4 regions of the Vibrio sp. VPAP30 genome follow, and region 1 is predicted to be linked to each of the others. Evidence: predicted binding sites of a transcription regulator. Region 1 holds the regulator's gene; each other region holds the start of a gene.
What was found. Region 1 encodes PurR, which represses purine synthesis genes. Its sites were predicted from a motif close to TNANGNAAACGTTTNCNTNA; they were not measured.
Positions count from the first base shown of each region.

Region 2: the regulator PurR is predicted to act here: its motif matches at 6,233-6,252, upstream of ZX61_RS19105 (NupC/NupG family nucleoside CNT transporter).
Region 3: the regulator PurR is predicted to act here: its motif matches at 3,595-3,614, upstream of ZX61_RS23055 (inosine/guanosine kinase).
Region 4: the regulator PurR is predicted to act here: its motif matches at 1,812-1,831, upstream of glpX (class II fructose-bisphosphatase).

Region 1 covers NZ_LBLS01000043.1:494,514-502,358, forward strand. Annotated here, with positions in the region: gene ZX61_RS22465 (TVP38/TMEM64 family protein) at 1-291, opposite strand, end outside; gene ZX61_RS22470 (TfoX/Sxy family DNA transformation protein) at 437-1,027, opposite strand; cyclic di-GMP riboswitch class I at 1,167-1,253, opposite strand; gene purR (HTH-type transcriptional repressor PurR) at 1,397-2,404, opposite strand; gene torD (molecular chaperone TorD) at 2,616-3,263, opposite strand; gene torR (two-component system response regulator TorR) at 3,501-4,214, shown strand; gene elyC (envelope biogenesis factor ElyC) at 4,294-5,097, opposite strand; gene cmoM (tRNA uridine 5-oxyacetic acid(34) methyltransferase CmoM) at 5,212-6,003, shown strand; gene mukF (chromosome partition protein MukF) at 6,006-7,340, shown strand; gene mukE (chromosome partition protein MukE) at 7,321-7,845, shown strand, end outside.
Region 2 covers NZ_LBLS01000038.1:292,533-300,377, forward strand. Annotated here, with positions in the region: gene arsB (ACR3 family arsenite efflux transporter) at 1-359, shown strand, start outside; gene ZX61_RS19080 (EAL domain-containing protein) at 397-1,230, opposite strand; gene ZX61_RS19085 (GFA family protein) at 1,492-1,884, opposite strand; gene ZX61_RS19090 (mechanosensitive ion channel family protein) at 1,914-2,765, opposite strand; gene ZX61_RS19095 (DM13 domain-containing protein) at 2,906-3,373, opposite strand; gene pepT (peptidase T) at 3,450-4,679, opposite strand; gene ZX61_RS19105 (NupC/NupG family nucleoside CNT transporter) at 4,875-6,083, opposite strand; gene ZX61_RS19110 (hypothetical protein) at 6,621-7,067, shown strand; gene ZX61_RS19115 (hypothetical protein) at 7,189-7,845, shown strand, end outside.
Region 3 covers NZ_LBLS01000043.1:629,186-637,030, reverse strand. Annotated here, with positions in the region: gene ZX61_RS23065 (Na+/H+ antiporter NhaC family protein) at 1-796, opposite strand, end outside; lysine riboswitch at 911-1,092, opposite strand; gene ZX61_RS23060 (H-NS family histone-like protein) at 1,691-2,101, shown strand; gene ZX61_RS23055 (inosine/guanosine kinase) at 2,200-3,504, opposite strand; gene ZX61_RS23050 (hypothetical protein) at 3,747-4,016, opposite strand; gene mnmA (tRNA 2-thiouridine(34) synthase MnmA) at 4,211-5,335, shown strand; gene hflD (high frequency lysogenization protein HflD) at 5,356-5,973, shown strand; gene purB (adenylosuccinate lyase) at 6,139-7,509, shown strand; gene ZX61_RS23030 (DUF3833 domain-containing protein) at 7,786-7,845, opposite strand, start outside.
Region 4 covers NZ_LBLS01000010.1:42-7,886, forward strand. Annotated here, with positions in the region: rRNA gene rrf (5S ribosomal RNA) at 95-210, shown strand; tRNA gene ZX61_RS01525 (tRNA-Asp) at 242-318, shown strand; gene glpX (class II fructose-bisphosphatase) at 744-1,751, opposite strand; gene zapB (cell division protein ZapB) at 2,065-2,307, shown strand; gene metF (methylenetetrahydrofolate reductase) at 2,374-3,264, opposite strand; gene ZX61_RS01545 (bifunctional aspartate kinase/homoserine dehydrogenase II) at 3,490-5,901, opposite strand; gene ZX61_RS01550 (O-succinylhomoserine (thiol)-lyase) at 5,901-7,067, opposite strand; gene metJ (met regulon transcriptional regulator MetJ) at 7,287-7,604, shown strand; gene ZX61_RS01560 (malic enzyme-like NAD(P)-binding protein) at 7,697-7,845, opposite strand, start outside.

The DNA of each region.
Region 1 (7,845 bases):
GGTTGCACCTATTGTACTGGCGAATGAAACCAGCAGTAGGCTAGTCCAGAAACCAAATAGTGCGGCGCCTAGCAGCGTCACAACTGCAGCTCCGGGGATAGAAAAGGCCGTAATAGCTATGTAAGCCAGAAAATAAGTGGCCGCTGCAACCGTAAAGTTGTCGGCAATAAAGGTAGCCAACTCAGCTTGTTGGGCTTTCGCATTTTCCAGCGTGAGATATTGACCAAAGTTTACGCCTAGTAAAACAATTAGTGCAACGAAGAGAATACCAAGGACGATTTTTTTATTCATGTTGAAGCTGCTCCATCTTACATCGAGGATAGATGTATTAAGTGTTACTAGACAAGACAGGGAAAGCAAGCAGCAAATTTCATTGCGATGGATAAAAATAAAAAAGTCAGCGCTGTGGCTGACTTCTTAGATAAGTACTGCTTGATTAACTAACTTGAGTTAATAGCTCTTGACGACGGCTTTGAGGAATGACCGACCAGTGAGTTCCGTTGATCGCGCCTTCCAATGCCCATAAAAGTTCGATATTTACATCGGCAGAGTGTGTGGATTGAATGGCTTTGAAAGCGTGAACTGCACCGACGTCTTCAAGGTTTTTAACCGACTCAATACCTGCCTTTTTAAGCATTCTCTCAGTAGCGAGCCTTAGGTTAGGTAGATCTTTCAAGCGATTTGGTTTTGCTTGCGACTGACTTTGTTTTTCTACGTTCGCTGCTCTGAGTGCGACGTTAGCAATCTCTAGGGCTTTACTGCTGTCTGACGCCAAATCGTCACACAAAGCAAAGTACTTAGTTACGACAGGGAAACCACGTTTTTTGTAAACATAGGGTTCGAGCCCTTGAGATTTAAACTGTTTAGCGAGAGTGGCATCCGCGCGTACGTGAAGCTTATCGTTGACTACAAGTGCGAACATGGTGTCATCGGCAAAAATGCCAAAACCACCAAACATTGAGCGAGACTTAATATGGCCTAACTGCTCAAACAAACGCATTGAGTCTTTTAGTATTGGTTTATCCATGCTGTGTTTTCTCGGTGTATATGTATACGCCACCAATGCAGGTCCGAGAGATTAGCAAAATAATGCAGATACAATGTCAGTAAGGTGTCATACGAGCTCAAGAACAAGTAAAAACGGTATGACAGTTTGCATATTCGCCATCGGCAACCCCGCTACCAGACAATAAATTGTTTAAGGCCGGAGGCTTTGCGTCCCACCCTTTCGGAGTGGTTTGCCCTGTTCGTGGCATTAATCGAACATTTTAAGAATAAATAAAACTGCGCAGAGCATCACATTTGAATGGGATAAATGTGATATTGGTTCAATAAATAGGGGGGATATATACGCTTAGCCAATAAAACGACTACTAGCTAAGCGTTTGACTTGAGGTTACTTATTTAGATTGCGAACGGTTTTACGCTCGACGATTTCAGGGTGCATTTCGAACACGCGTTTGTCATGTTCTTTATCTTTAATGCGCTCTAGAAGGATCTCAAAGGCGTTTTTACCTACACGTCGTTTTGGTTGGTGAACCGTTGTTAGTGGAGGAGAGAAGTATTCTGCAAGCTCAATATTGTCGTAACCAATCACCGACATATCTTGCGGGATTTGAATGCCTTTCTGCTGTAATCGACTCATCAGGCCTAATGCCATTGTATCGTTGAAACAGAACACAGCTGTCGGCTTGTTATCCATTGCTACGATCTTATCTGCCGCCAATACCGCGGTATCACACTCAAAGTTGCCTTCTAAGATCCAGTCTTCATTGACGGGCAGTTTAGCTTCAGCCATAGCACGCTTGAAGCCTCGAATACGTTCGACACAAGCTGCTTTTTCAAAGTGACCGCTCAGGCAAGCAATCTCCTTGTGGCCATGCTCGATTAAATACTTGGTCGCAAGGTATCCACCTTCTTCTGAGTTGTCGATGATCTTATCTGCTTGAGAGCTTTCTGGCCCCCAATCCATAACAACTTTAGGGATGTCCTTGTGGCGATCTAACATCTCGCTCAGCTCTTCAGTCAGATCGGAACACATGACTAGAATGCCATCTACCCGCTTTTCAGCAAGCATACGAATGTAGTCACGCTGCTTTTCATAGATACCACCTGTGTTACACAAGATCAGAGTGTAACCTTGGCGATAACAGTAGCTTTCTACGCCGTCGATAACTTCAGAGAAAAATAGGTTAGTCGATTGAGTAACTAGCATACCAATTGTGCGAGTTGTGTTGCACTTAAGGCTTCGCGCAACGGCACTTGGCGCGTAGTTAAGCTCATTTACCGCTTCCATCACTTTTTCTTGTGTCGCTTCTGCAACAAAGCGTGTCTTGTTGATGACGTGAGACACGGTGGTTGTTGAAACACCTGCAAGGCGAGCAACATCTTTAATAGTGGCCATAAATTCTGTCCTGTCGATGACTGCCACGAGAATATATTCAGTTTAGAATAAGTTGGCAGAAAGTATCAGAAACACAAAAACCGCTCTTATTTAGCGGTTTGTATTTGAATAGTTCATTTTTATCGTTTGCGGTCACGATTTTAGACCGCAATCTGACTGAGGGCAAACAAAATTCGTTGTCCTGACCTGTGCCAGTTCACATTGTCAGACTCTACTCGCCGATTAAGTATGCGCAGTCCAATTCCAAGAATGCCACTGTTAGAGACGTAATAGCAGAGTAAAAACCGAACTCATCGAGCGTTTGGCACTTAGCCGAAAACTTAGGTGCCCAGCTTAGAATGTGCTGGCGAATGAAGCTCTCTTGCTCGATAAGTGCTTCTTCAATATGGCGCTCTTGTTCGAGTTCATTGGAGCGAATGATGAGATTGCCTAGAAAATCGAGTTCAATGGCAATGTGATCAGCAGGCTCGTTTAAGCTTTCATCGACAGCAACGCCATGCTCTAGCATTAACGCTTCCATCTCTTTCGCCGGCTTGTCATCGAGTAGGCCCGACTCGCCGATGTACATAGAAGCATAAGGCAGTGCAGAGTCGCGGTCAGATTTCAAAAACAGATCACAAAAGTCAGCGGCTAATTCAAGCTGAGCATCTTCGCGATCGATCAAGCGATTGAGTGCGTCAATGACACGATCAATCGACGGTTTGAGATCGGCATTCTCGCCAAGGCCAGTAAGGAAAGAGCGGATTTGAGCTGAATGGTACTGCTCAAGGTTCTCTTCGGTTAGCTCTTTGGCGTAAAGGCTTGAAAGCCACCAATAGATTTCTGCACGTTTTTCGTTGAATGCTTTGATTTCTTGCATTAGGTATCACTCCCAAAATAACTACCTATTAGTGTAACTAATAAAAATGAATAGCGGTAATGGCTTACGTGACAATAAAAGACGAATTATGAGCATTTATTAACAAGGGCGGAGGTTTTGTCTTGAATCAATAAAAAATCATCTTTCTCGTTTTTAAAGTGATAAATACTAGAAATGTTACTATTTATGAATAGAATAAATGATAGAACTATTCCCAATGCAAATTAAGTGGTGCAGATGAGTTATCATGTACTAGTAGTAGAAGATGACGTAGTGACTCGCAGCAAGCTCGTTGGCTACTTTCAGAACGAAGGTTACCAAGTCAGCGAAGCAGAAAGCGGTGAGCAGATGCGAGACATGCTACAAAACAACGCGATTGATTTGGTGATGTTGGATATTAATCTACCGGGTGAAGATGGATTAATGCTAACTCGCGAACTACGCAGTCAATCAGACATTGGAATTATCCTAGTAACAGGACGCACGGACAGCATCGACAAAATTGTTGGCCTCGAAATGGGCGCCGATGACTATGTCACTAAACCTTTTGAATTACGAGAGCTACTGGTTCGAGTTAAGAACTTATTGTGGCGAATTTCCGCTGCACGTAATTCGTCAGGAGTGGATAGCGCAGCGAAGCAAGATGATAATGTTGTTCGCTTTGGCGAGTGGACGTTTGATGTTCAGCGCCGCGCTTTAAGCCGAAATGGAGAGCCTGTGAAGCTGACTAAAGCAGAGTATGAGCTGCTGGTTGCTTTGTCTTCATACCCGAATCAGGTTCTCAGCCGTGAGCGTATTTTGAATATGATCAGCCATCGTGTTGATGCGCCGAATGATCGCACGATTGATGTGTTGATTCGTCGCATGCGAGCTAAGATGGAGTTCGATCCAAAGAATCCGCAGATTTTTGTTACCGTTCATGGTGAAGGCTATATGTTCGCGGGTGATTAAATTCGACGGTTGGAACATGTGACTTGCATAAAAATACCGAGGCTTGCCTCGGTATTTTTCTACCTAGAGATACTGATAGTTACAGTTTGCTTTCAGAGGCTTGAAGAGCTTGCTCTTCGTAGTCTGACGCCCAATCTCTCAAGGTTTGCCAGATTCGGCCCAATGTCTCGTGCCAGTATCGTTCAGTTTGCTCGAGGTACTTACCTTTGGGTGTGTATTTTTCCCATGCTTGGCTAATGTTGTTATGAGCCAAATAATTGGTGGGAGCTGGGTAGGGTTTAAGCCCAGCAGCATGGAATTCGTTAAGTGCCCGCTTCATATGGCTCGCTGAAGTAACCACAACCAGTTTTTTGGTATTGACGAAAGCTGCCGCTTGTCTCGCTTCTTCCCAAGTATCTTTTGCGGTTTCTAACAAAATAATATCCGACTTAGATACACCAAGCGCTAGGGCAACTTTAGCCATCATACGCGCATTACTCACTTCAGACCCCCCCGAGTAACCCGATAAAATGAGTTTGGAACCAGGGTAGATACGCATAATGCGAATACCTTCAGCAAGGCGCATTAACCCAGTACGACTAAGCTCAGACGTAGGAGGTATTTTATCGTCAACCACATGACCACTGCCCAACACCATAACGTAGTCGATAGATTCGTCAACGGGGAAAAAGGCGGAGTATTGGCGTTCAAGCGGCATCAACAAACGAGAAGAGATTGGTTGAAAGGCGATAAGGAAGATACCGATGAAAGAGAATAGAACAACAAAGCAGCCTGTCTTCTGTTTACGAGTAAACATGATCAACATTAAGCCGAATAACCCGATGATTAGCATCGCCGGAAGCGGCATAAGTAGAGAAGACACAACTTTTTTCAGCTCAAACATACTTAAATAGTCCGAAAAAACATCAATTGATTATAATTTAAGAGAAAGCCTCTTTATTCCTGCTTTTCTTATGACAGAATAGCAGCACGATTAGACATGATAACCTAAGCTGCTGTGACTGAAGACCGCAATTTCGACGATATTGCCCACAAATTTGCAAAAAATATTTACGGTTCTGACAAAGGAGAGATTCGCCAAGTCATTGTTTGGGAAGATCTTCAACAGATACTTAATGCTGTTGATGGGGCAAATAAGCGACTCAATGTGCTAGATGCCGGAGGTGGTTTGGCACAAATGTCGCAAAAGCTGGCTAAGCTCGGACATCATGTCGCGTTATGTGATCTATCTTCTGAAATGCTGCTGTTGGCAGAGCAGGATATTGCAAATAATGACCTGCTTGAGCAGTATCGCTTCATTCATTCGCCAGTCCAATCGATTGACCAGCACTTAGAGTCCCCAGTGGATGTAGTCCTGTTTCATGCGGTGATGGAATGGTTAGCAGACCCTCAACCTGCTCTAGAAAAAGTCTTAGAACAAGTTAAACCTGGTGGCATGGCATCCGTCATGTTCTACAACCACCATGGTCTGGTCTATAAGAATGTCGTGTGTGGCAATGTTCCTCATGTATTGGATGGAATGCCGCATCGCAAAAGATTTAAATTGCAGCCACAAAAAGGCTTAAGACCTGAAGAGGTCTACCAGTGGATTGAAGACGCTGGCTTTTTAATTTGTGGCAAGTCTGGTATTCGCTGTTTTAGTGACTACATAGGAAATATGGAGTACATGGGCGATTACCAGTATGAAGATGTGTTGGCACTGGAAAGACAACTGTGCAGAGAAGAGCCATACCTCTCGTTAGGTCGATACATACATGTATGGGCACAAAAGAAAGATAAGCAGGACTAACAATGAGTGAGATGACTCTAAATGCTGAACAACCGATTGATGAACTAGTCGGTTGGGTAAAGCAGCAGGATTTCTCATTGAACCTGACAACAGAGCGACTGGCATTTTTGATCGCTATTGCTGTGCTCAGTAATGAAAGGTTTGATGAAGAATTGGGTGAGGGTGAACTGCATGATGCGTTTACTATTATTACCCGACTATTTGAAGAAACAGGTGATGCGTCTGCATTTCGCGCCAACAATGCGATTAACGAAATGGTTAAGCAACGGCTCATTAGCCGTTTCACCAGTGAAGTGACTGATGGAGCGAGTATTTATCGTCTCTCTCCTTTAGCTATCGGTATAACGGACTACTACGTTCGTCACCGCGAATTTTCTAAACTTAAGCTCTCTATCCAGCTTTCAATGGTTGCAGACGAAATGTCGAAGGCGATTGAATCTGCGCGTCAGGGTGGGACTGCGGGTCATTGGCGTAAAAACGTTTATGGCGTGCTTAAGTACTCAGTGGGTGAGATCTTTGATCAGATCGATCTTAACCAGCGTGTTATGGATGAGCAGCAGCAGTCGGTTAAGATTCAGATCGCAGAGCTACTAAACAAAGATTGGCGCGACGCGATCAACAACTGTGAAGCGCTGCTTTCTGAAACATCTAATACGCTAAAAGAGCTACAAGATACGTTGCAAGCCGCGGGTGACGAGCTACAAACACAGATTCTCGATATCCAAGAGCTCGTTTATGGTGATGACGAACTAGAGTTTATTGCTGAAACCCTGTTTGGGCTGCAAATGAAGCTAGACCGAATCACCAGTTGGGGTCAGCAAGCGATCGATCTTTGGATCGGTTATGACCGCCACGTTCACAAATTTATTCGAACTGCGATTGATATGGATAAGAACCGAGCATTCAGTTCTCGTCTACGTCAATCAGTGAAAGAATATTTCGATATGCCTTGGTATCTGACATACGCAGATGCCGAGCGTCTAACTGATCTTCGTGATGAGGCTTTGGTACTGAGAGACGATGAAGTAACCGGCCAAGTGCCACTAGAAGTGGAATACGAAGAGTTTCAACAGGTCAATGATGAATTGTCAGATCGCATAGCTGGTATGCTTAAAGTTCATAAAGAGCAAGGCGCACCAATTGATCTGGGGTTAGTGCTACGTGATTATCTAGCACAGCACCCTCAAACTCATCATTTTGATTTAGCACGAATTGTTATCGACCAAGCGGTGCGTCTAGGCTACTCAGAGTCTGACTACCAGGCCATTCAACCAGACTGGCAAGCGATCAACGAATTTGGTGCAAAGGTACAAGCAAATGTCATCGACCGATATTAATGAATACATGTCAGACAATCTGGCAAAAGCAATTTCAAACCCTTTGTTCCCAGCGCTAGACAGCATGCTGCGAGCAGGGCGTCACATCTCAAGCGAAGATCTTGATAACCATGCAATGTTGTCAGATTTCGAAGTTGAGTTGTCCTCTTTCTACCAACGTTACAACACTGAACTAGTGAAAGCGCCGGAAGGTTTTTTCTACTTGCGACCGCGTTCTACGTCACTGATTGGTCGCAGTGTGCTTTCAGAGCTGGATATGTTGGTGGGTAAGGTATTGTGTTTTCTTTATCTAAGCCCAGAGCGTTTGGCTCATGAAGGTATCTTTACTAACCAAGAGCTGTATGAAGAGCTATTAGCACTTGCCGATGAAGCGAAGCTAATGAAGTTAGTAACCAATCGTGCAACAGGTTCCGACTTAGACAAAGAGAAGCTCTTTGAGAAAGTACGTACGTCGCTACGCCGCCTGCGCCGCTTAGGCATGATCATCAATATTGGTGAAACAGGT
Region 2 (7,845 bases), on a different contig from region 1:
CTTTAGTGGCTTTACTCGCAACCATCATTTTAATGTTTAGCCTAAAAGGCGAAATGATATTTGAATTGCCAATGGATGTTGTTCGAGTCGCTATCCCTTTATGTATCTACTTTGTCCTAATGTTTTTTGTTAGCTTCTTTGTTGGTAAAAAAATGGGCATCGATTACGACAAGAACGCGTCAATTGCATTTACTGCAACAGGAAATAATTTTGAACTTGCTATAGCCGTTAGCATTGCGGTGTTTGGATTAAACTCTGACCAAGCTTTCGCTGGTGTTATTGGTCCTTTGATTGAAGTGCCAGTCTTGATAGCACTCGTAAATGTTGCGCTAAGAATGAAGAAGAAGTATTACGCTTAAACTAAAGAAACAAGGCTGGCATTAGCGTCAGCCTTGCTCAAGTTGAAAGTAACGCGAATGCTTCGTCAAATGGCATAGGCTTGTAGAAGTAGTAGCCTTGAACTGATTCAATACCTAAGCTTGAGACAAATTCCAACTCTTCGCTCGTTTCTATCCCCTCTACGACAATCTCAGCGCTTGACAGTTTGACTAAATCGGTGGTCAAACGCAGTATTTCACGACCATTTTTGTTTGTTATGTTTGATACTAGTGAGCGGTCAATCTTGACCTTATCGTATTGATAGCTGATAAGGTTTCCGATCGTCGAGTATCCAGTCCCGAAATCATCAAGGGCAATACTAATTCCAGCACTTTTTAACTGATTGAAGACCTCTCGAATTTGACTCTCATCTTGTATCAAGACATCCTCTGTTACTTCAAGTTCTATCTGGTGATAACCCAGACCACTGCGCTCAATCATATCCAAAACGGAACTCGCAAAGCCTTCAATTAAGAAAGTTTGGGGAGATACATTGATCGAGAGTTTAAATCCACATCTCACTCGTTGCGTCGATATCTGCGCTAAAGCGTGATTTATAACCCACATATCAAGCACTGGTATCAAGCCGAGCTTTGCAAAACTGGTTAGAAACGTTGGTGGCGTAATCTTTCCGCTATTTGCTCTATGCCTAAGCAATACCTCCATGGATACAATGCTCCGAGATGCAACATTTACAAGCGGTTGAGAAAACAAAATGAATTTGCCTGTTCGTTGCAATGTTTGAATATGGTGATGTGCGAGTGTTTCGTCATCACTTACTCGAGACAGAGTGTTAATAGCTCGGCTAAGTTTGAATGTCGACGTAAGATTGCAATGCGTGTGTTTGTTCATTAAGGAATTAAGCCAAATGGTTTAAGTTACAGTAGTGCTCAATAAAGCGATGTGTTGCCAATGACACAGGTATTCCTTAATGAAGTGGCTTTATTCGTTTGCTGTGTTCAAACTGATAGTCATAGACCACTAAGCTCATACGGGCAACTGAACGCACCATACTCGGATTATAGGGTAAGTTCTAATTAAACATTTGAATGTCACGATAATAATTGCTTATCGATAAGCTTGGTGACTAATGGGTTAAGCCACCATGATTTTCTAGCGGTCAGCTGGGTGATTAACACCATCATTGGTGACAACGTCACCTAAATCAAAAGGGTTTACTCCCTCTAAACAGCCGACATTGAACCCGTACTCATCCGGTGACGATCGTCTTTGGTGATGTGTGTATATTCCACAATTAGAACAGAAAAAGTGCTTTGCGGTATGAGTGTTAAACTGATAGAGCTTAAGCTGATCTTCACCCTCAAGTATACGAATGCCATCAAGTTTAACTGAGGCTACAATTGCCCCTTTCCTTCTACATATTGAACAGTCGCAACGCCGGGGCTTCTCAATTCCATTCGGTAAATTTAGCTCGAATTTAACGGTGCCACAGTGGCAACTTCCTTTGTGTATGTGTTGTATGATGGTGTTCCCTACCTTTTTAATCATAATTCCCTCTTTGTGGATTACTGTGCTTACTCGGTTTCTTTAGTAATAGGAAAACGCTCGCTGTATAGCTGCATAAAGTCGGCGCGAATCTCTTGCTCTAAGTGTGTTGCTTTATCGGTTGGACAAAACAGCATAAAGTGGACGACCTGTTCCCCAGTGCTTCCGCTAGTAATATGAATGTGAGGCTCAGCTCCGGGCAAATCTACCCCGGCATGCTTTTCAATAACCGCGTTATAGCGTGTTGCGACGTCATAAAAGTAGCCAGTATGACTTTCAATTCTTTCAAGCATTTCAGGTATGATTGGGTAGAGATTAACGAACTCAGGGACAACAACAGAGAAATCATGATATACGTAGCGCTTCATGAAGTTGAGATTTTTTACTGGGTAGGTAAAGAACATGCTATTAGGTAATGTGGCTGTCTTCCCCGTGTAGTGGTATTGCCCGTGGTGCAAATCGATTTCTTGGATGACGGTTGCCATCATGTTGTGTTCGATAACTTCGCCACATATCTTCCCTACTTCTATCCAATCACCAATACGAAAAGAGCGAGAACTCGCACGCTGAATAGATCCGGTGAAACAGAGGATAATCTCTTTAGACGCCACGACAATCGCAACGGCGATGGCTGTAACAGAGAGCGCAAACTCATTTATTTCTGATTGCCACAGAACAAAGAGCACAAGCACAGTCATGATAAATGTGCCATTTTTGGTCCGAGACATCCAATTTCGCTGCTCTTCAGAAACGAAGTCGACGTCACCACGAATCATAGAAAGGATGATTCGACGAATTAAAGAAATCAAAACAATGATCAGTGCTGTAAAAACGAGTTTGTGAGTTAGAAGAAAATCGACTACGGCTTGTACTTTCTCCACGCCCTGCTCCTATTTGCTAAAAAGGGGCAAACGCCCCTTAACTTGTTGATTCAAAAACTAGTCGTCTAACTTCCCACACGCGGCAGAATATTTCTACTGTATTGGTCGCAAGATGAGTTGAATATCGTGTTTCCTCTCAGCTATCTATATCTAGCCGATGTAATAAATTCGCCAAAGGTTTCACACCAGACAATAACGGTATTGTAATCATTAATCGGAAAACCCTGCGGTAAGGTTACGGTAAATCTATCAAAGCTCTTGACTTCACCTACACGAACCATTAGTTCTTTTTGTGCGTTAAAGTCGGCTTCTGTTTCAATGAATGATGGAGAAAAGTAGAGTTTGTAATCAGGACCAGGTGCGAGCTTTCCAATAAACGCTACTTTTTCGGCACTAATGGAGACAGATCCTTCTCCCCAATGGAGAAAGTCACTGTCTTTACGATCCTTTTGAAATGAAGCGTTATAAATAGCGTTATTGGTAACGGTTTGTACCTCATTCATGCTTGGTGATGTCGGTTGAATAAGGATGGGCAACGCATAAATTCCAAGAGCGAAGCCCAATCCTATACACGAAGAGTGCGTGACGAGTAAGAGGAGTTTTTTCATCCAGATATCCACTATAAAAATCAATTCTAATAAATGTATATGATTTTCTTTGAAATATCAGGTGTAGGTAGTACGTTTATTTGTATTTGAGCGCCGTTTTCTCTGCAAGAGTCACGATGACCTTCACTGCCTGCTCCATTCCTTCGATTGAAATAAACTCATGAATTCCGTGGAAGTTGTAGCCACCGGTAAAGATGTTTGGGCAAGGTAACCCCATAAAAGAGAGTCTTGCGCCATCTGTACCACCACGAATAGGTTTGATTTTCGGCTCAACATCACAAGCAATCATTGCCTGTTTTGCTAGTTCGATTACATGAGGATAAGGTTCAACTTGTTCTTTCATATTGAAATAACTATCTGACATTTTGAGTTCAACACGGCCGTGTTTGAGTTTTTCATTTAACTCTGCGACTTTATCGATCATAAACTGTTTGCGTTTTTCTTGTCCTTCACGATCAAAGTCTCGAATGATATAGCCGAGTTCGCTTCTTGCCACCGACATTTCCGCTGACTTCAAGTGATAAAACCCTTCATAGCCTTCTGTCGCCTCAGGTGTCTCTTCGGCAGGCATCATTACTTGGAACTGAGCTGCAATGTTCATAGAATTGACCATTTTGTTTTTCGCAGTTCCAGGATGTACGTTCACACCATGGAAAACGACGTCTGCGCTGGTGGCATTAAAGTTTTCAAACTCCAACTCACCGACTGGGCCACCATCAATGGTATAGGCCCACTCCGCACCAAATTTTTCAACATTGAATAGATCAGCACCTCTACCTATCTCTTCGTCTGGAGTAAAGCCAATACAGATGTCTCCGTGTGGAATATTGGGGTGATCGATTAACTCTGCAACAGCAGAAAGAATCTCTGCAATTCCCGCTTTGTTATCTGCACCAAGAAGCGTGGTTCCATCAGTGGTGATAAGGTTATGACCGTGTAACATATGAAGGTCAGGATATTGTATCGGAGAAAGGACTTCATCCCCTTTACCAAGTGCAATATCACCACCTTTGTAGTCATCAATTATTTGTGGTTTTACATTTTCACCGGATGCGTCAGGTGCAGTATCCATATGAGCAATAAAGCCAATAGCTGGCACCGGATAATCGACATTGCTTGGCAGCCTAGCCATAAGGTAACCATTGTGGTCTAAAGAAACATCCGACAAACCAAGTTCAATCAACTCTTGCTTAAGAAAATGTGCAAAAGTAATCTGCCCTTCACTACTTGGGCTTGCAGGGTTTACAGGATTTGATTGAGTATCAAAGACTACATAGCGCAAAAAACGTTGAACTAATTCATTCATAACGAAATCTCTTATTATTTTGATTGTGAAAGTGCGAACTCAAATCATCCTACGCTTTCTATTTTCGGAGATTTTGCTGTAAATCAGGTTTTAAGCGATCACTGCAATGCATCGCATAAAATTAAGTTTTTTAGATTTTGGATATAAAAAAACCGAATAGTTTCCTATTCGGTTTAATCAAAGAAAGTGTACTTTTTACAGTAGGATAAAGATACCCGCTAAACAAGCACTCATTAGATTAGCAAGTGTTCCAGCAAGCACTGCTTTAATGCCTAAGTTAGCTACCTCAGAACGGCGCTCTGGGGCAATAACACCGATTGAGCCAAGTTGAATTGCGATTGAACCAATGTTGGCAAATCCACACAGAGCAAAAGTAACTATAACTTGAGAGTGTTCTGATAGCATGGCTTTATGCTCAACAAAGTCAATGAATGCAACAAATTCGTTCATTACAATTTTCTGACCAATGTAAGAGCCTGCCATAAGCATTTCGTTCGAAGGTACACCAATTAACCAAGCTAATGGAGAGAACAGGTAGCCAAATAGAGCTTGCAGTGTCACACCCCCAAAACCAGCCACTTCACCTAGGCTTTCTAGTCCAGTATTTAACATTGCGATCACGCTGACAAAGGCAATCAACATAGTACCCACTGCAACAGCGACTTTCATGCCGTTCATTGCACCGCTTGCGAGGGCATCAATAACATTGCTTTCTTGCGCTTTGTCCATTGCAATGTCTGATTGATCGATTGGCGTTTCACGCTCTGGAACAATGATTTTTGCCATCATTAAACTACCAGGTGCCGCCATAAAGCTTGCCGCAATCAGATATTTAAGTTCAACACCTAAACCTGCGTAACCACCTAACACACTACCAGCGACCGACGCCATACCGCCCGCCATAACAGCGAACAGTTCCGAACGAGTCATTTTAGAAAGGAAAGGACGAACAAGAAGTGGGGACTCGCCTTGAGAAAGGAAAATATTACCAGTGGCGACAAGTGATTCAGCTTTGCTTGTACCTAAGAATTTTTGGATACCACCACCAATAAACTCGATGACTTTTTGCATGATCCCAAGATAGTAAAGTGCAGAGATAAGAGCACTGAAGAAAATGATGATAGGAAGAACGCGAACCGCAAAGATAAAACCAGTGTTCGCTAGATCACCAAATAAGAAGCCAATACCTTCGTCGGCAAAACCTAGTAAGCTAGAAACACCACTACTTAGGCTAGTTAACGCGGATTGTCCCCAAGGTAAGTAAAGCACTAAAGCGGCAAAGCCCACTTGAAGCAACAGCGCACGCGACACTGTTTTCCAGTTAATTGAACTACGACTTTCCGAAAGTAGAACCGCACACAAAAGTAGTGCGATTACACCGATTAAGCCAAACAAAACATTCATTAAAGATTACCTCTACAAGCATTGAATAGGTAGCTGGTCCGGTCCGTGGGGTCATTCACCATTCCCTGTGACGGCTTGTATTGGTAGAGCTGCAACTCTCAACCGGGCGCAAAGTATAGCGCCATATATGAGATATTCATCACATATTTTTACGCAAACGTTCAACTGCTCAATCAATAGACAGAATGTTGGATGAATAATGAGTTTCACACCAAATAGTTTCAGTTGGCCACTTTATTGAATAGGCATCTTGTTGCTATGAATCATTGAACCAAGATCACATATTTAGTTAATATATATTACAAATACAATAATTAGGTTTGCACTTAAGGGGAAAAGACCTAGTTTTAAATGAGAATTCTTAACGTACTTTTTGGTAGCGACATAGATTCTCTAACAACGTCAATGGCTAAAATTGCAAACACAACGAAGTTTGGCCCCGCTGTAGCGCGGGGCTTTTTTGTTTCCGAAGCCAAGTAGAAAATTCTAAAGAAATGGTTAGAATACTCGCCATTCATAAATTGTCAGAGTTACCGGATGCAACGCGATTACACTTATCACTGCTTATCTCAAATGCTACGAGAAGAGTTAGAAGAACTAAGCTTGAGAATGGTTCACCGTTTAGTACCAGAAGAGTCAATGACAGAGCTTTTTACTTTTGATTTAGATGAGACAGAAGACGAAGATAAGCTTCAAGAAGCACAGTTTGATGCGATGTTGCGTATGAATGCCATTGCGCTTAGTGAACTCCCTGCTTTATTTGAAGAGTCAGAAAGTAAACAACAAAATATCATACGTATGCAGCGCCTATTATTGTGGCATTTCTACTCTGTTTCTTTCCATCTTGAACGTGCGATACCTCTTGAGACACATTGCAACCACGTAGAAATTATAGTCAAGCAGGCACCAAAGAATGCTCTTGAATGGGTCACTACACTGACCGATCTGCTACGCCAATACTCGCAGATAGCACAAGGTTCCTAAACAAATCGTCAACCGTTTACCGTTGGCGTTGTAAAATTATCACTTGAATACGTTAAAACATTGACCATTTAAATGTGTTTTAGACATACTCAAACTTTAAACCTCAGAATGTATTAATGAATTGCGCTACCTAATTCTAATCTCTACCTTCTTATCTACTGCAACGTACGCGGACGGCAAAGTAGATTACTCCGATTGCCATAGTCAGCCAGATAGTGCTCAAATCCTCGATTCCGCTTTTAACTATGTAAATACCAAGCTTTGCGAGCCTGCGATTTGGTTTGATAGTTTTTTCGTTGATGAGCGTGTAGACCAAGACGCTCGTGCTGGCAGTACTGTTCGTTGGAGAAATGATTTCTCTTATGTGGAGGGTGAAGGCTACAAGTTTAAGACTCGATTCAAAGCGCGCTTTCATTTACCTAAGGTAACCAAACGACTTAAGGTGGTTTTCGAGTCGGATGAAGAAGATGATTTATTCGACTTGTTTCCGCAAACTAGCGAAGATGCCGAAAATACTCTTGGTCTTAGATACGATTGGCTAAGTAAAGAACGCTATAGTTTCAACGTTAAGGTCAATGCAAGACCCGGTATCGAAGGACGTTTTCGCTATACATACTCTATCAATGATGAATGGTTGCTGCGCGTTACTCAGAAGTTGTATCAGAAGAAAAGCGTAACGGGTGAATCTACCGATATTGACTTAGATTATTCAATCAACCGCGACTTTTTGCTTCGCTGGAGCAATTACGCTCAGTGGGAAAGCGATATCAAAGGCTGG
Region 3 (7,845 bases), 130 kb from region 1:
TCTCTTCAATATCAAGCTCTTCGTTGATTTCGTGTGCTTCGTCTGAATCTTCTGCTTGCTCTTTAGTAAAGCCTTGACCACGTGAAGCTGCAATTTCATGATCGCGCATCTTACCAATATCTAAGCCGAACCATGCCACAGCAAACACCATAAGCAGAGCAAAGATTGCATAGAAGTTCATCGGAATAAGGCGGACATAGGCACCTAAGGCTGAATACTCAGTAATCCCATGAGAGACCAAGATACCTCCAATAATAGTCATAATGTATGCACCCCAACTGGATGCAGGCATAATCACACACATGGGTGCTGCTGTAGAGTCTAGAATATAGGCTAACTTAGCTCGCGACACATAAAAGCGGTCTGTAACAGGACGAGAAATCGCACCGACAGCTAAGCTATTGAAGTAATCATCAACAAAGATAAAAACACCTAAAAATGCAGCGAGGAGCTTTGAGCCGCGTTTACTTTTCACTCGGGTCTGAGCCCATTCGGCAAACGCACGAGTACCACCCGAAAGGGTCAATAGCGCAGTCATCATGCCGAGTAGAATAAGGAAGCCAACAATGCTCATATTCCACGTATTAATGCCACCGTCTTCAATAAATACGCTTGAAACAGTCGAACCAACGTAGCCTAGCGCACTACCAAACGAGTAATCGTTTAGCAAAATAGCGCCCAATACAATACCAACCCCCAACGAAACGAGAACTCGACGGGTAATAATAGCTAAACTCAGTGCCACAAGCGGTGGCAAAAGAGACAAAGGAGATGATGCAAAATCAATTAAATTCATGATCTTCAAAAACCAGTAATAAATGGTTAGAGATCTACTGCAGACTAATTGAAGGAATTCATTTCCAAACAATTAAGTTGAAATTAGCGATAGGCTAGCGAATGCCAGACCCAGCCCTACAGTAGCGCTCCATAGTTTTACAAATTATAGACTATGGCAGTGTTACCCCTTTCGAGTGTAACCCCAGCAAACCCCTTTGATGAGAAAGTTCACTTCGGCGGAATAACCTTTTGTGTTTGCTCATTGGCATCACCCCAACAAACACTACTTTTTTATTCCGCGCCTCTACCGCGAACGTTGAAACTTTAAACTATTGAAAAATCAATTTAACAATAATTTAACCAACAATTCGCATCAGGTTCCGCCCATTGTACTTATCTCACGCTCTCTTTCAACATAATATTCCACTTTTTATTGTTAGAATTATTGCTAACCATCTTCGACTAAGCTTCCAAATCGAATGAATAGTCATCCAGTTTGATAGCTTTAGCTGAGACCTTTTGCTGTGGATGAATTAATCATTTATAAACTCTGCAGAAAAGAGATATATGCTGCAAAATATATGAGTAGTTTCATGAAAATTACATTATTGTATGAGATGCAGCACTTGCTATTTAATTGCTATATACATAGCGACATATACAGCCAAAGCCTAGTTTTATATATTCACGGCCATCGATATGAAACCAAACCCCCAAACAACTTATCTAATATTATTTGAACAAGGCCAAATCACGGTAGAGATTAATTTTCCTGACTGAATTTAAATTAGATAGTGCAGAATGATACGGATAAATTACTATTTTAGGTAAATTTATGTCAGTAAGATTGTAATATTATTCTTGGCGGTTTATAGTTCACACATCGGCAACTTATATATGAAGAGATGAATAAATGTCGGAACTAACAAAAACACTATTAAACATTCGTAGTCTACGCGCTTTTGCTCGCGAATTAACTCTCGAGCAATTAGAGGAAGCACTAGATAAACTCGCTACAGTTGTAGCAGAACGTAAAGAAGCTGAAGAAGCTGAACTTGCAGCGAGAGCTGAGCAAGAAGCTAAATTAGCGGCTATCGCTGACCAAATAGCTAAAGATGGTATCGATGTAGAAGCGCTAATTTCTGCGCTAGCAGGTGAGTCTAAAGGTAACAAGCCTAAAGCTAAGCGTGCTCCTCGTCCTGCTAAATATCATTATATTGATGCTTCTGGCGAAACCAAAACTTGGACAGGTCAAGGTCGTACACCTTCAGTTATCCAAGAACAATTAGATGCTGGTAAGCCTTTAGATGACTTCCTAATCTAATCAATTCGTTTGAGTTATTCAAAAAGCGCCGCTGGGCGCTTTTTTATTACAATGAATATAACAAAGCCCCATCAAATGAGGCTTTCTTAAAATGAGTTTTAACGTTCCCAATACGCTTCTTCCAAACTGTCTTCTCGCTCTGGAAGTCCACGAGATAAACGTGGCGAATGCTGCACCAATACTTCGTAGCTTGCTCGGTTTGAGTATTTACATACTTGTGAGAATGAAGAATAAGTTAAGTATGAATGTGCATGCTTACTAGAGTTAGGGACATTTTCTTTGTGGTATTTATTGGCAGCCATATCATGCAATAAAGCCGACAATGCAGCATCGCCAGCACCATTTGTATTCTTAATTTTCTCCGGACCTCCCATATAAGGCGAAATATGTGAGTACACTTTAATCGGATTATCACAAAGCGCTTTTGAAGCAGGTCGGCTAAATTCGAAGCGGTTGAATTCAGCAATACTACCTGGTAGCAATGGCAAAGAGGTTTCACGCTTTGCTGATTCTTCCGTATATCCGGCCATAAATAAGCCGACAGGTCCAGCAGTACATAATACCAAATCCACCCAGTCTAACGCTTTATCAGATGCAGCAAGGGGATCAGACTCGCCGGTTAACGCTTCGGCTTCATCCTCATTCATCGCTACCACTGAGACATGATCATTTAAAAATTCTTGCCAAAATTTCGGGTCATCTTGAATGACAAACTTAGTACCTAAAGTCAGTACAACCGGCACGTCATGCTTTTTGGCATATTCTATTGCCTTCATTGTTGCTTGAGGCATTGGGTCTCCCTCTTTACAACGCACCAAATAAGCGGTCAGTACTAACGCTGAAGCATTTTTAAATATTTTTTCTGAAATACTATCAGGATGAAGTTGATTCATCTGACCTTCACTAATTGCAAATGTACGTTCGCCATCTTCGGTAATAAGTGCAAAACAACGACCGATTGCACCATCTACACCTTGCAGGTGATTTAAGTCCATCCGACTTGATGTGTTACACAAGTAGCGGTAGCCGTAGCTGCCAATTTTAATATCTTGGCTCATCACGCCTAACAAAGTCGAACGATCATCAGCGAGCACCGAATAATTGTGAAGCGTATTGCCAATAGTACCACCAGCATATTCATTGGTAATAAGGTCACGCTCTTTTAGCTCGTTATATAATGCTTCAGCAGTTTCGTCATCTATGACAAGTGAGTGCCCCTTACTCAATTTGTACTTATCAATAAGCTCACTGCTTACCTTGGCTTCTATATCAACGAGCGTTTGATCAATACCGATAATGTGCGTACGCGACATTTTTTTACTTTCTTGAGATTGACTGACTAATGGATCACGTGCGTGAACAGGAAAGTAGTGCTTCGATTTACGTTGACCAGGAAATTTCATAACAATGCTTCTGCAGTAAAGGAATGTAAATAAGGGATGAAAGGATGCCGGATTCTACCTCGCAGCTTGTAGCACGGCAACAAAAGGTATTATAGCAAACGTTTGCACGAGCAATTAATATACGAGTGAATCTGAATGTAATAGATAAATGGGGTAAAAATAAGGATAAGCACTCACTTTATGTCAGTGCTTTGGAAAGTAAAACAGCGAGTGTTACCATTCTAAATGTCTGTATATTGGGCTTATTCGCCTTCCATAAAACTTAAGTCAGGCAGGCGATCTAAATTATCAGCATAGCGCTTTAAGTTGAACTCACCTTCGTTTTTCATTACATCAAAGATTTCAATCGCTACCGCACACGCCATCATAGCGATAGCGTCTTCACGAGGCGTGCCCGTCATCATCAAACGCATCAAGGTTTCTTTCACCTTCACTGGGTTTCCATCTTCTAGCTGGTTTTCGATAACTTCGATTAGCTGCGCTTCTTCGATGATTTGGTTTTCTTCGCTCATTAGATTAATTCTGACTCTCTTGAATTTTCGTCACTATGCCATATATACAAGTTTAATAGTCAAATTTTGCAGTTTTAACTATGCAAGCGCACAATAATCGTCCGAATTCGAAGTGTGATTTCGGTCTCGGAACTGTCACCCTGCTGTGCTTTCTGATAAAATCTGCGTCCAGTTAATTTAAGTGGTGTTTAGTAATGTCTGACAACAGTCAAAAGAAAGTCATCGTTGGCATGTCCGGTGGCGTTGATTCATCTGTATCTGCGTATCTTCTTAAGCAGCAAGGCTACCAAGTCGAAGGCCTATTTATGAAGAACTGGGAAGAAGATGACAACGAAGAATACTGTACAGCAGCTGAAGACCTTGCCGATGCGCAAGCTGTTTGTGACAAGCTAGGCATATATCTACACACAATTAACTTTGCTGCCGAGTATTGGGACAACGTATTCGAGTATTTCCTTGCTGAATATAAAGCAGGTCGTACACCAAACCCAGATATTCTGTGTAACAAAGAGATTAAGTTTAAAGCGTTTTTGGAGTTTGCTGATGAAGTTCTAGATGCCGACTACATCGCGATGGGGCATTATGTTCGCCGCACTTTTCCAACCGCGGAAGACATTGCAAATGGTGAGAAACCACGCATGCTTCGCGGACTAGATAGCAACAAAGACCAAAGCTACTTCCTATACACTTTAAGCAGCGAACAAGTCGCGCGTAGCCTTTTCCCTGTGGGTGATTTAGAGAAACCTGAAGTTCGCCGCATTGCGGAAGAGCAAGATCTGATCACAGCGAAGAAAAAAGATTCAACTGGTATTTGTTTTATTGGTGAACGTAAGTTTACTGACTTCCTAGGCCGTTATCTCCCAGCACAGCCAGGCAACATTGAAACACCAGAAGGCAAAGTCATCGGTAAACACAACGGATTGATGTACCACACGCTGGGTCAACGTAAAGGTCTACATATCGGTGGCCAAAAAGGCGGTGGTGGCAATGAAGACCCGTGGTTCGTTGGTGACAAAGATCTTAAGCGTAATGTGCTGATTGCAGTTCAAGGCAAAGACCACCCAATGCTTAAATCCCAAGGCTTACTAGCATCACAACTACACTGGGTTGATCGTGAAGCAATTAAAGATCCGTTACAATGCACAGTAAAAACACGCTACCGTCAAACAGATATCCCATGTACTATCATCCCTATCGATGATGAGAGCATTAAAGTGATCTTTGACGAGCCTCAAATTGCCGTTACACCAGGTCAATCTGCTGTTTTCTATCAAGATGACGTCTGCCTTGGTGGTGGAATCATCGAAGAACGCATTTAATTTTTTAGGAGTAGAACTACGTGGCTAACACACTATACGACCGTACAATCGCCTTTGCAGGAATTTGCCAAGCTGTCGCTTTGGTACAACAAGTCGCAAAAAACGGTCACTGTGACTCTGACGCGTTTGAAACTTCTCTAAAAGCGATCTTAAGCACCAACCCAAATAATACCGTGGGTGTTTTCGGTCGCGAATCTGACCTAAAGCTTGGCTTAGAATGCCTAGTCAAAGGTATCGATAGCACTCCAAATGGTAGCGAAATTACGCGTTACATTATCAGCCTAATGGCGCTGGAGCGTAAGCTGCAATCCCGCAATGACGCCATGTCTCAGTTGGGTGATCGTATCCAAATGCTAGAACGTCAGCTCGATCACTTTGAACTGCTAGACGAGCAAATGATTAGCAATCTTGCAAGCGTCTATCTTGATGTGATTAGCCCTGTAGGCCCGCGTATTCAAGTTACGGGTACACCGTCAGTACTGCAACAAACGTCTAACCAACACAAAGTTCGCGCTCTTCTTCTATCAGGTATTCGCAGTGCCGTACTATGGCGTCAGGTCGGTGGTAAACGTCGTCACCTTATCTTTGGCCGTAAAAAAATGGTTGAACAGGCACAAATACTATTAGCTCGAATCTAACGTAAAATTAATAGCTCGCGCAGGACGCGAGCTTCTTCTTTTATACCAAAGCACTTTCTTCCAAAATAAGAGTAAAGCAAACGTTTGCGCAATGTTCGTGACAAAAGCTTTGGTAATTGGTATAAAGCACACAAAATTTAGAAACTCAATTTTCAGGAGAACATCATGGAACTGTCAGCATTGACTGCTGTTTCACCAGTAGACGGTCGTTACGGAAGCAAAACAATCGCACTTCGCAGCATCTTTAGTGAATTTGGACTACTGAAGTACCGCTCTATCGTTGAAATTCGTTGGTTACAAAAGCTTGCAGCTACAGATGCAATCACCGAAGTACCAGCATTCAGCGCAGAAGCAAACAAGTTCCTAGATGAGTTAGCAGCAAACTTCTCTGAAGAAGATGCGGCACGCATTAAAGAGATTGAACGTACAACTAACCACGACGTGAAAGCCGTTGAGTACTTCCTTAAAGAGAAAGTCGCTGGTTTACCAGAGCTAGACGCAGTGAATGAGTTCATTCACTTTGCTTGTACTTCAGAAGACATCAACAACACCTCTCACGCGCTAATGCTCAAAGAAGCACGTGATGAAGTGATTCTTCCTGAAATCAAAAACATCATCGACGCTATCAAAGCGCTTGCTGTTGAATACCGTGATATTCCTCTTCTATCTCGTACACACGGTCAACCTGCTTCTCCTTCTACTATGGGCAAAGAAATGGCTAACGTGGCGTACCGCATGGAGCGCCAGTACAAGCAGATCGCTAACATAGAAATTCTTGGTAAGATCAATGGTGCCGTAGGCAACTACAACGCTCACCTTTCTGCTTACCCAGAGTTAGACTGGCACCAATTCTCTGAAGAGTTCATCACTGAATCTCTTGGTGTTACTTGGAACCCATACACAACTCAAATCGAACCACACGATTACATCGCAGAGCTATTCGACGCGGTTGCACGTTTCAACACTATCCTGATTGACTTCGATCGTGATGTTTGGGGTTACATTGCTCTAGGTCACTTCAAGCAAAAAACAATTGCTGGCGAAATCGGTTCTTCAACCATGCCGCATAAAGTGAACCCAATTGACTTTGAAAACTCAGAAGGTAACCTAGGGCTAGCAAACGCGGTATTCGGCCACCTAGCGCAGAAACTCCCTATCTCTCGCTGGCAGCGTGACTTAACTGACTCAACAGTTCTACGTAACCTAGGCGTTGGTGTGGGCTACGCAATCATCGCGTACACTTCAACACTAAAAGGCATCAGTAAGCTAGAAGTTAACCGAGAAGCGCTTCTTGCTGAGCTAGACCAAAACTGGGAAGTTCTTGCAGAACCTGTGCAAACAGTTATGCGTCGTTACGGTATCGAAAAGCCATACGAGAAGCTAAAAGAGCTAACTCGTGGCAAACGTGTCGACGGTGAAGCTATGCGTAACTTCATCGATGGCCTTGAACTACCAGGGCACGAGAAAGCACGTCTAAAAGAGATGACACCAGCTAACTACATCGGTCAGGCAATTGAGCTAACTGATAAGCTGTAAAAGAATCGAGAATCGAGAATCGAGAATCGAGAATCGAGAATCGTTTAATTGTGAGGGTTGACGTGAAAGCGTCAACCCTTCTTCGTTTCAATCTAAATATATATTCAGCCGTGCTGTTTCCGGTCATTCCTTAGAGCAACGAAGTTGCGAGTAAGGAATCTCATTAATTTTTCTATCAACTTTTAGAGATCCCCCCCCCTTCGTTCCTCGCTCTCGGGGATGAGGGATATAATGTCAAGCAGAAACATTTTCCGCTTACCCATCCCCTTTAGCTCTCTATTTTTTTTGAAAAAACAGCGTGATCTTCCCTACTTCAATGCCAAACTTCTTAATTTT
Region 4 (7,845 bases), on a different contig from region 1:
ACCATACAACACCCAAAGGGTTTTGATGGACTCAAAGCAAGAACAGATTGAATGTGTTAAGAACTTAAAACAGCTTTCCGAATTAAAGAATTTGCTTGGCGACCATAGCGATTTGGACCCACCTGATTCCATGCCGAACTCAGAAGTGAAACGAATTAGCGCCGATGGTAGTGTGGGGCTTCCCCATGTGAGAGTAGGACATCGCCAGGCTTTAAATTTAGACTTAGTGTCTAACCAGTGCGGAGCGGTAGTTCAGTTGGTTAGAATACCGGCCTGTCACGCCGGGGGTCGCGGGTTCGAGTCCCGTCCGCTCCGCCACTTATTTAAAAACCCAGTCTTCGGACTGGGTTTTGTCGTTTTAGAAGCCCGCTGCTAACGCAACGGGCTTCTTGCGTTTTAGGGGAAGTGGAACGGACTACGTCCTCGGGAACGTTTCACTCGAGATACGAGAACGGGCTTCGCCCTGCGAGAGGTGAGTGTTGGCTGATAGAGCCGATGGTTTACAATGAACTGAATTACCGGGCTCCCAAAAGAGCTGATCATACAAGTCTACAATCTCTATAGCTTCGGTCATTCCATAGAGTGACGGGGGAGTGAGGATGACAGTAATAAAAAGGATAGTGACACTCTAGGTATCCACCCTTCTATCGCTTTCCAGTTCTCCGTAGGACGGAGTCCCTTCCCGCATCCTAAACAAAAAAGGCCAGCAACTGCTGACCTTCTATCACTTTGATACTTGCTTGTTAAAGAATAATATCTCTGACTTCAGGATCTTTACGCTCTAGGTAGTGAGTCGATTTTATACGGCGAATAGTTCGGCATCGACCACGGATTAACAGGGTTTCCGTAGTTGCGATATTGCCTTGACGAGAGATACCTTCAAGTAGGTCACCTTTGGTAATGCCAGTTGCAGAGAAGACGACATTATCGCTGCGCGCCATATCTTCCATTTTTAGTACGACATTCGCCTTGACGCCCATCTCTTCACAGCGCTTAAGCTCTGCAGCGCCATAGATATGGTTTTCTTCGCTATCTCCTTTCACTTCGTGACGAGGGAGCAATTGACCGTGCATATCGCCATCTAGCGCACGGATTACTGCTGCTGAAACCACACCTTCTGGGGCACCGCCAATACAGTACATTACATCCACTTCGCTATCTGGCATGCAAGTAAGGATAGACGCTGCTACATCACCGTCTGGCACTGCAAAAACGCGTACGCCCATTGCCTGCATTTCTGCGATAACAGCATCATGGCGAGGCTTTGCAAGGGTAATGACCACAAGTGTATCTAGAGTCTTGTTAAGCGCTTGCGCGATATTCTCTAGGTTTTCCTTTAACGGTTTGTTGAGATCAATACAGCCCTTTGCCCCAGGACCTACAACTAACTTCTCCATGTACATATCCGGCGCTTTAAGGAAACTGCCTTTTTCACCTGCGGCAAGCACAGCTAGAGCATTAGATTGCCCCATTGCAGTCATGCGAGTGCCTTCAATTGGATCGACCGCGATATCTACTTCGTCTCCACCGATGCCGACATTTTCGCCGATATATAGCATTGGTGCATCATCAATCTCGCCCTCGCCGATTACGATCTCTCCGCTGATCTCAGTTTTATTAAGTAAGCTACGCATCACTTCAACGGCAGCACCGTCAGCAGCGTTCTTATCGCCGCGGCCAAGCCATTTGTAACCTGCTAGAGCTGCCCCCTCGGTAACTCGAGAAAATGACATTGCTAAATCGCGTTTCATGAAGACTCCAAAGTAGTAGGAAAGAGAGAAAAACAAAAACGGGCGGATCTTATCACATCATAAAGGAAACGTTTGCTTTTTTGCTCAAACAGCCATTGAACTGGATCAATCTAACGGGTTAAATTATTAAATAGATGCCGCTTGCTTGAGAGATGTAAAGCTATTGTCAATTTGCGCTGTTTTTTTAATCGAATGGCAAAAAAACTACAATATAGGGCGTGTTTATCCGCTCTCGGCTGAGTAGAATGGTTACAAATGGTTTTGGAACATAGGTGACCAAAACCTTGTCCGAATAATAGATAGGTAGGCTAAGATGTCTTTTGAAGTATTAGAACAACTAGAAGCAAAAATCCAAACTGCAGTAGATACAATTGCTCTTCTACAAATGGAAGTTGAAGAACTAAAAGAAGAGAAAGAGCAACTGGCGACAGAAGCAAGTGAATTGCGTAACAATCGTGAAGAGCTAGAGCAGAAAGCTCAACAGATGCAGCAAGAGCATTCTGCTTGGCAAGAGCGCATCCGTAACCTGCTAGGCAAGATGGATGAAGTAGAGTAATTGCTACTTATATTTGATAAGGCTGAACTAAGGTTCAGCCTTTTCGCTTTTTAATGGAAGTGAATGTTAAGCTTTAGGGCGAACGCCTAAGGTGTGGCATAGAGCGTAGGTCATTTCAGCACGGTTTAGGGTATAGAAATGGAAATCCTTAACGCCTTCACGACTGAGTGTACGTACCATATCGATAGCTTGACTGGCTCCCACTAGTTGCCGAGTCGTTGGGTCATCATCAAGTCCCTCAAATTGTTTTGCCATCCAGCCTGGAACTTTTACGTTGTTTTGCGCCGCAAAGCGCGATGCTTGCTTGAAGTTTGAAACTGGTAAAATTCCCGGCACGATCTCGACATCAATTCCCGCAGCGACACAACGATCACGAAAACGTAGGTAACTCTCAACATCAAAAAAGAACTGGGTAATTGCGCGGTTGGCTCCTGCATCGACCTTGCGTTTTAGGTTAAGCAGATCAGCTTGAGCACTTTTGGCTTCAGGGTGAACTTCTGGGAAAGCTGCGACTGAAATATCGAAATTATGGCGCTCTTTTAGCAAGGTTACGAGATCAGACGCGTACATATCGGGTTTACCGCCACCTGGTGGGATGTCTCCACGCAGTGCTACGATGCTTTGGATGCCATTTGCCCAGTAGTCGTCGGCTATTTGAATAAGCTCTTCACGAGAGGCATCAATACAAGTTAGATGGGGTGCCGCAACTAGACCTGTTTGATCTTTTATCTCTTTGATAATTGAATGCGTTCTATCACGTTCACCCGAGTTTGCACCATAGGTTACAGAGACAAATTTCGGTTGCAGAGTTTTAAGGCGATGCACCGAGTTCCAAAGTGTTTCTTCCATCTTTTCACTGCTCGGTGGAAAAAATTCAAATGACACATTGATATTGTCAGACAGCTCGGCGATATTCTGATTTAAGGCGTCGATATGACTCGCATGTGTGTATCCCATCTTACTCTCCCTGTGGCCACCTTGTGCCGATAAAGCTCTAAATTTTCAACCGACGTTTAGACGTCTATATGTCTACAGAATGTAATGAATACGATTTAATGTCAATAATGTGATTATGAATATTTTTCAACTTAATCATGAGATGGTTTCAAGTTTAGTTGAAGTTAGTTCATATAGGTGGATAAGGTAGTGAAAAGGGCGCTGAGGTTGGAGCGCCCTTATTGATTACAGTAAGCTTGAAAGTAAGTTTAAATCAGATTGAATCGCGCCAGCGGTGACTTCTCGGCCTGCACCTGGCCCTCTGATTACTAGCGGGTTGTCTTTGTACCACTTACTCTCGATGGCAAATATATTGTCACACGGTAAGAGGTTGGCGAGAGCGTGCTCTTTACTCAACGCTTCAACCCCCACAGTCGAAGAGCCATTTTTCTCTAAACGAGCCACATAACGAAGCACCTTGCCTTCGCGTTGTGCTTTCTCAAGGCGCTCTGCAAGAAGTTCGCTAAGTAGTGTACTCCTATCTAAAAACTCATCTAGGGATAGCTTAGAGAGCTCTACAGGTACTAGGCTTTCTACCTTTACCGCTTCCGGTTCAAGTGCGAGGCCAGATTCACGGGCTAAGATTACCAATTTTCGCATAACGTCTGAACCGTCTAAGTCACTTCGAGGGTCGGGCTCCGTTAAACCTTGTTGCCACGCTAGGTCTACCAGTTCTGCGAAAGGAACGCTGCCATCGTATTGTTGAAATAGCCACGAGAGGGTGCCTGAGAAAATACCTGATAACGCGATAATGTCATCGCCGCTTTCACGTAGGTCTCGAACCGTGTGGTTAATTGGCAGCCCTGCTCCAACTGTTGCGTTGTAAAGCCAGTGACGATTGATCTTAGCGAAGGCGTCTTGAACCTGATGATAGTATTGGCTAGAGGCTGAACCCGCGACTTTATTGGCCGAGATAAGGTGCATGCCCTGTTCTGCAATTTCTATGTAACGCTGGGCCAAGGTTTGACTAGCGGTGACATCCAAAACAACAAGATCATCATAACCTTGGATGGCACCGAGCTTTTCAATCCAGTCGCTTCCTTCATGGCTAATCGCTTCGTCGTCGAAATGAGCGCCGACTTGGCTTGCATCTATTCCTTTAGGGTCGAACCAATAAGTTTGGCTATCTATCACGGCCACTAACTCAAAGTTCATACCATGACGCTTTTCGAGTTCAGTTTTTTGTTCGGTGAACAGTTCCAACCAGCTTGAACCGATATTGCCTTTACCACACAAGGCAATCGCAACACGTTTCTGGGCTTGAAACAATTGGCTATGAATGGCTTTTACTAAGGGCTTTGTATCGGTTGTTCGTAAAACGGCAACTAAGCTAAGTCCAGACAATGACTCGGAAATAAATTCGACAGGTGAAGACTTCAATTGTTGGTAAAAGCCGTAGCAGTGGTTGGCATTTTTGGTCACGCCAGCCCCGACTGCAGCTACCATTGAGTACCCTTCTCTAAGCTTTATTTCCGCTTCAATTGCCGCATCTTGCAGATACTCTAGAGCACCACCGACAATTTCACTTGTGTAAGCTAGGCGGAGACATTGTTGATCGGGTTGAGACTCATAGGCAAGGGGCACAAGCTGTGCACGCTTGAGGCTTGCAAGTACTTCACTTTCAACTCGCTGGAAGTCATGACCAGAGGTGAAATATAATTGAATTAGCAGTACTTCATCGAGTGAGGAGATAATTTTTGCACCACGACCAGACGCGAGAACACGCTCAATGCGTGTTGAACCAGATTCAGGCTGGTAGCTACAGCGTAGGTGTAAGTCCATAGCGCTCTGAGCAACAGGCTGTAGCGTTCGGCTATGAAGCACTGGTGCAGCAAGCCTTGCGAGTTCACTGGCTTCATCTAAACGTAACAACGGTAATAAGCAGGCATCAGAGACTAATCTTGGGTCTGCACTGTATACGCCGGCTACATCGCTCCAAATTGTCACACGGTATGCTTCTGCAAGAGCACCAATAACGGTTGCCGAATAGTCTGAACCATTACGACCTAAGAGAACCGTATGCCCTTGGTCATCTTGAGCCATGAAACCAGTAATCACGACTCTGTGCTGGGCATGCTGGACTAAGACTTCTTTAATCAGTGGGTAAGAAGCTCCAAAGTCGACTTCAGGTTGAGTGCCTGCTTCTGCACGCAGGAATGCACGTGCATCTTGGGTGACAGCAGGTAAAGCATGTTGATTGAGCAGAGCAGCCAATAAGCGTGACGACCAAACCTCGCCATGACCTAAAATAGCGGCTTTTTCAGCATTATTAAGTGGGTAAGTAAGTTCGCCTAAAGTGCTGAATTCATCGTTTAAGATTGCAAGTAACTGCTCTTTTTCCTCGCTTTCAATGAGCGCCTCAACCAGCTCGGTTTGAAATTGACGCAATGCTTGAAGCTCTTCATGGGCGATTCGTCCATCGTTGCTAAGTGCTTCAATAAAGGTGATCAGACGGTTGGTGGTTTTGCCTGCTGCTGAAACCACGATCAGATCTTCGGCTTGGGAGTATTCTTTTAAGATATCGACTACACGACGATAGCATTCAGGGTCAGCAAGGCTACTTCCACCAAATTTATGTAGTTGACGCTGAGTAGACATTAGAAGGCTTCCTTAGCTTTCGAAAAAGCTTGTTCAAGGTCAGCAATTAAGTCATCGGCATCTTCAAGCCCGACAGATAGGCGCAGCAATTGCTGTGAGACACCTGCTTCGGTAAGGGCTTCTTCGCCCATCACCCTGTGTGTCATGGACGCTGGATGACAGATTAGGCTTTCAACTCCGCCGAGAGATTCGGCAAGAGAAAAAAGTTCTAGCTCACCAACAAAGAATTTAAGCTGTTCAAAGCTGCCTGCAAACTCAAAACTTAGCATTGAACCAAAGCCTGACTGTTGTTTCTTGGCGATCTCATGACCTGGGTGCTCCGGCAAGCTCGGATGATAGATACGACCGACTAACTCTTGCGTCTGTAAGAAGCTTAAAATTTGACTAGAGCTTTCTTCATGCACCTTCATACGTGCACCCAGAGTACGGATGCCGCGTAGTGTCATGTAACTATCAAACGGTGTCCCTGTCGCACCGATACAGTTTCCCCACCAAGCGAGCTCTTCTGCATGTTCTTCGGTTTTAGTAATGATGACCCCACCGATAACATCTGAGTGACCATTGATGTACTTGGTTGTTGAGTGAACAACGAAGTCAGCGCCGAGGTCTAAAGGTTTTTGGAACACAGGTGTCAAAAAGGTGTTGTCGACAGCGACCAGAGATCCCACTTGTTTTGCACTTTCACATACGTTGGCAATGTCGACTACGCGTACTAGCGGGTTAGATGGCGTTTCTAGCAGGATAAGTTTTGGCTTTTTGGCAATGGCAGCATTCAACGCTTGCTCATCTGACTGATCGACAAACTCAACTTTAAAGTCACCTTTATTAGCACGAGTATTAAATAGGCGATAGGTACCACCATAACAGTCGTGAGGAGCGACGATTAAGTCATCTGGACCTAAGAAAGCTGATACCCATAGGTTCAAAGCCGAAGTGCCACAGTTAGTCACTACGGCACCTTTGCCGGATTCTAGTTCAAACAGCGCTGTTTCTAGCAGCCCACGGTTTGGGTTACCTGAACGCGTGTAATCATATTTAGGAACATCCCCAAACGCAGGAAAGCCATAATTAGTCGAGAGGTAAATCGGTGGAACAACAGCGTGATGCTGGGTGTCAGATTCGATGCCAGTACGTACCGCGATTGTGGCTGGTTTGCGGGTGCTCATAAGTGTTTCCTTTCGAACTTTAGTGACTTCTATTTGGGAATACGCTATACCTTTATCGTGTTAGATATATGTTATTCCTATCCCATACCTTTCCACTTTACTTGTCATTTTTGTGGCCGTCAACACTTCTAGACGTCCGTATGTCTTTGCTTGTGGCTATAAATACCGCTAAAATTGGGGATTCTATTTTCAACCATAAAAAATAACGAAAGGTGCGCAATGGCAGATTGGAATGGCGAATACATTAGCCCATATGCTGAGCATGGAAAGAAAAGCGAACAAGTAAAAAAGATTACAGTTTCTATTCCATTGAAAGTATTAAAGGTTTTGACTGATGAGCGTACACGTCGTCAGATTAATAACCTGCGCCACGCAACAAACAGTGAGCTATTGTGTGAAGCTTTTTTGCATGCATATACCGGGCAGCCACTGCCGACCGACGAAGATTTACGTAAAGACCGCCCGGACGATCTTCCTGCTGAAGTGAAAAAACTGATGACAGAGATGGGCATTGAGTTCGAATCTTTCGACGAATAATTAAAATAATCGCACCAAATTTTCGCACGCTGACGAAATTGAAATTCAAAAAAACCGCTGTTAAGACAGCGGTTTTTTCATCATTGGTCAGATTACTCAGCCATATAGTTTTCTGGCATCTCAATGCGAGCGACACCTGAATCAACAGCTGCTTGAGCAACGGCTTTAGCAACGCGTGGCAGCAGGCGTGGGTCCATTGGTTTTGGAATGATGTAACCAGGACCAAATGACAGCGCATCAA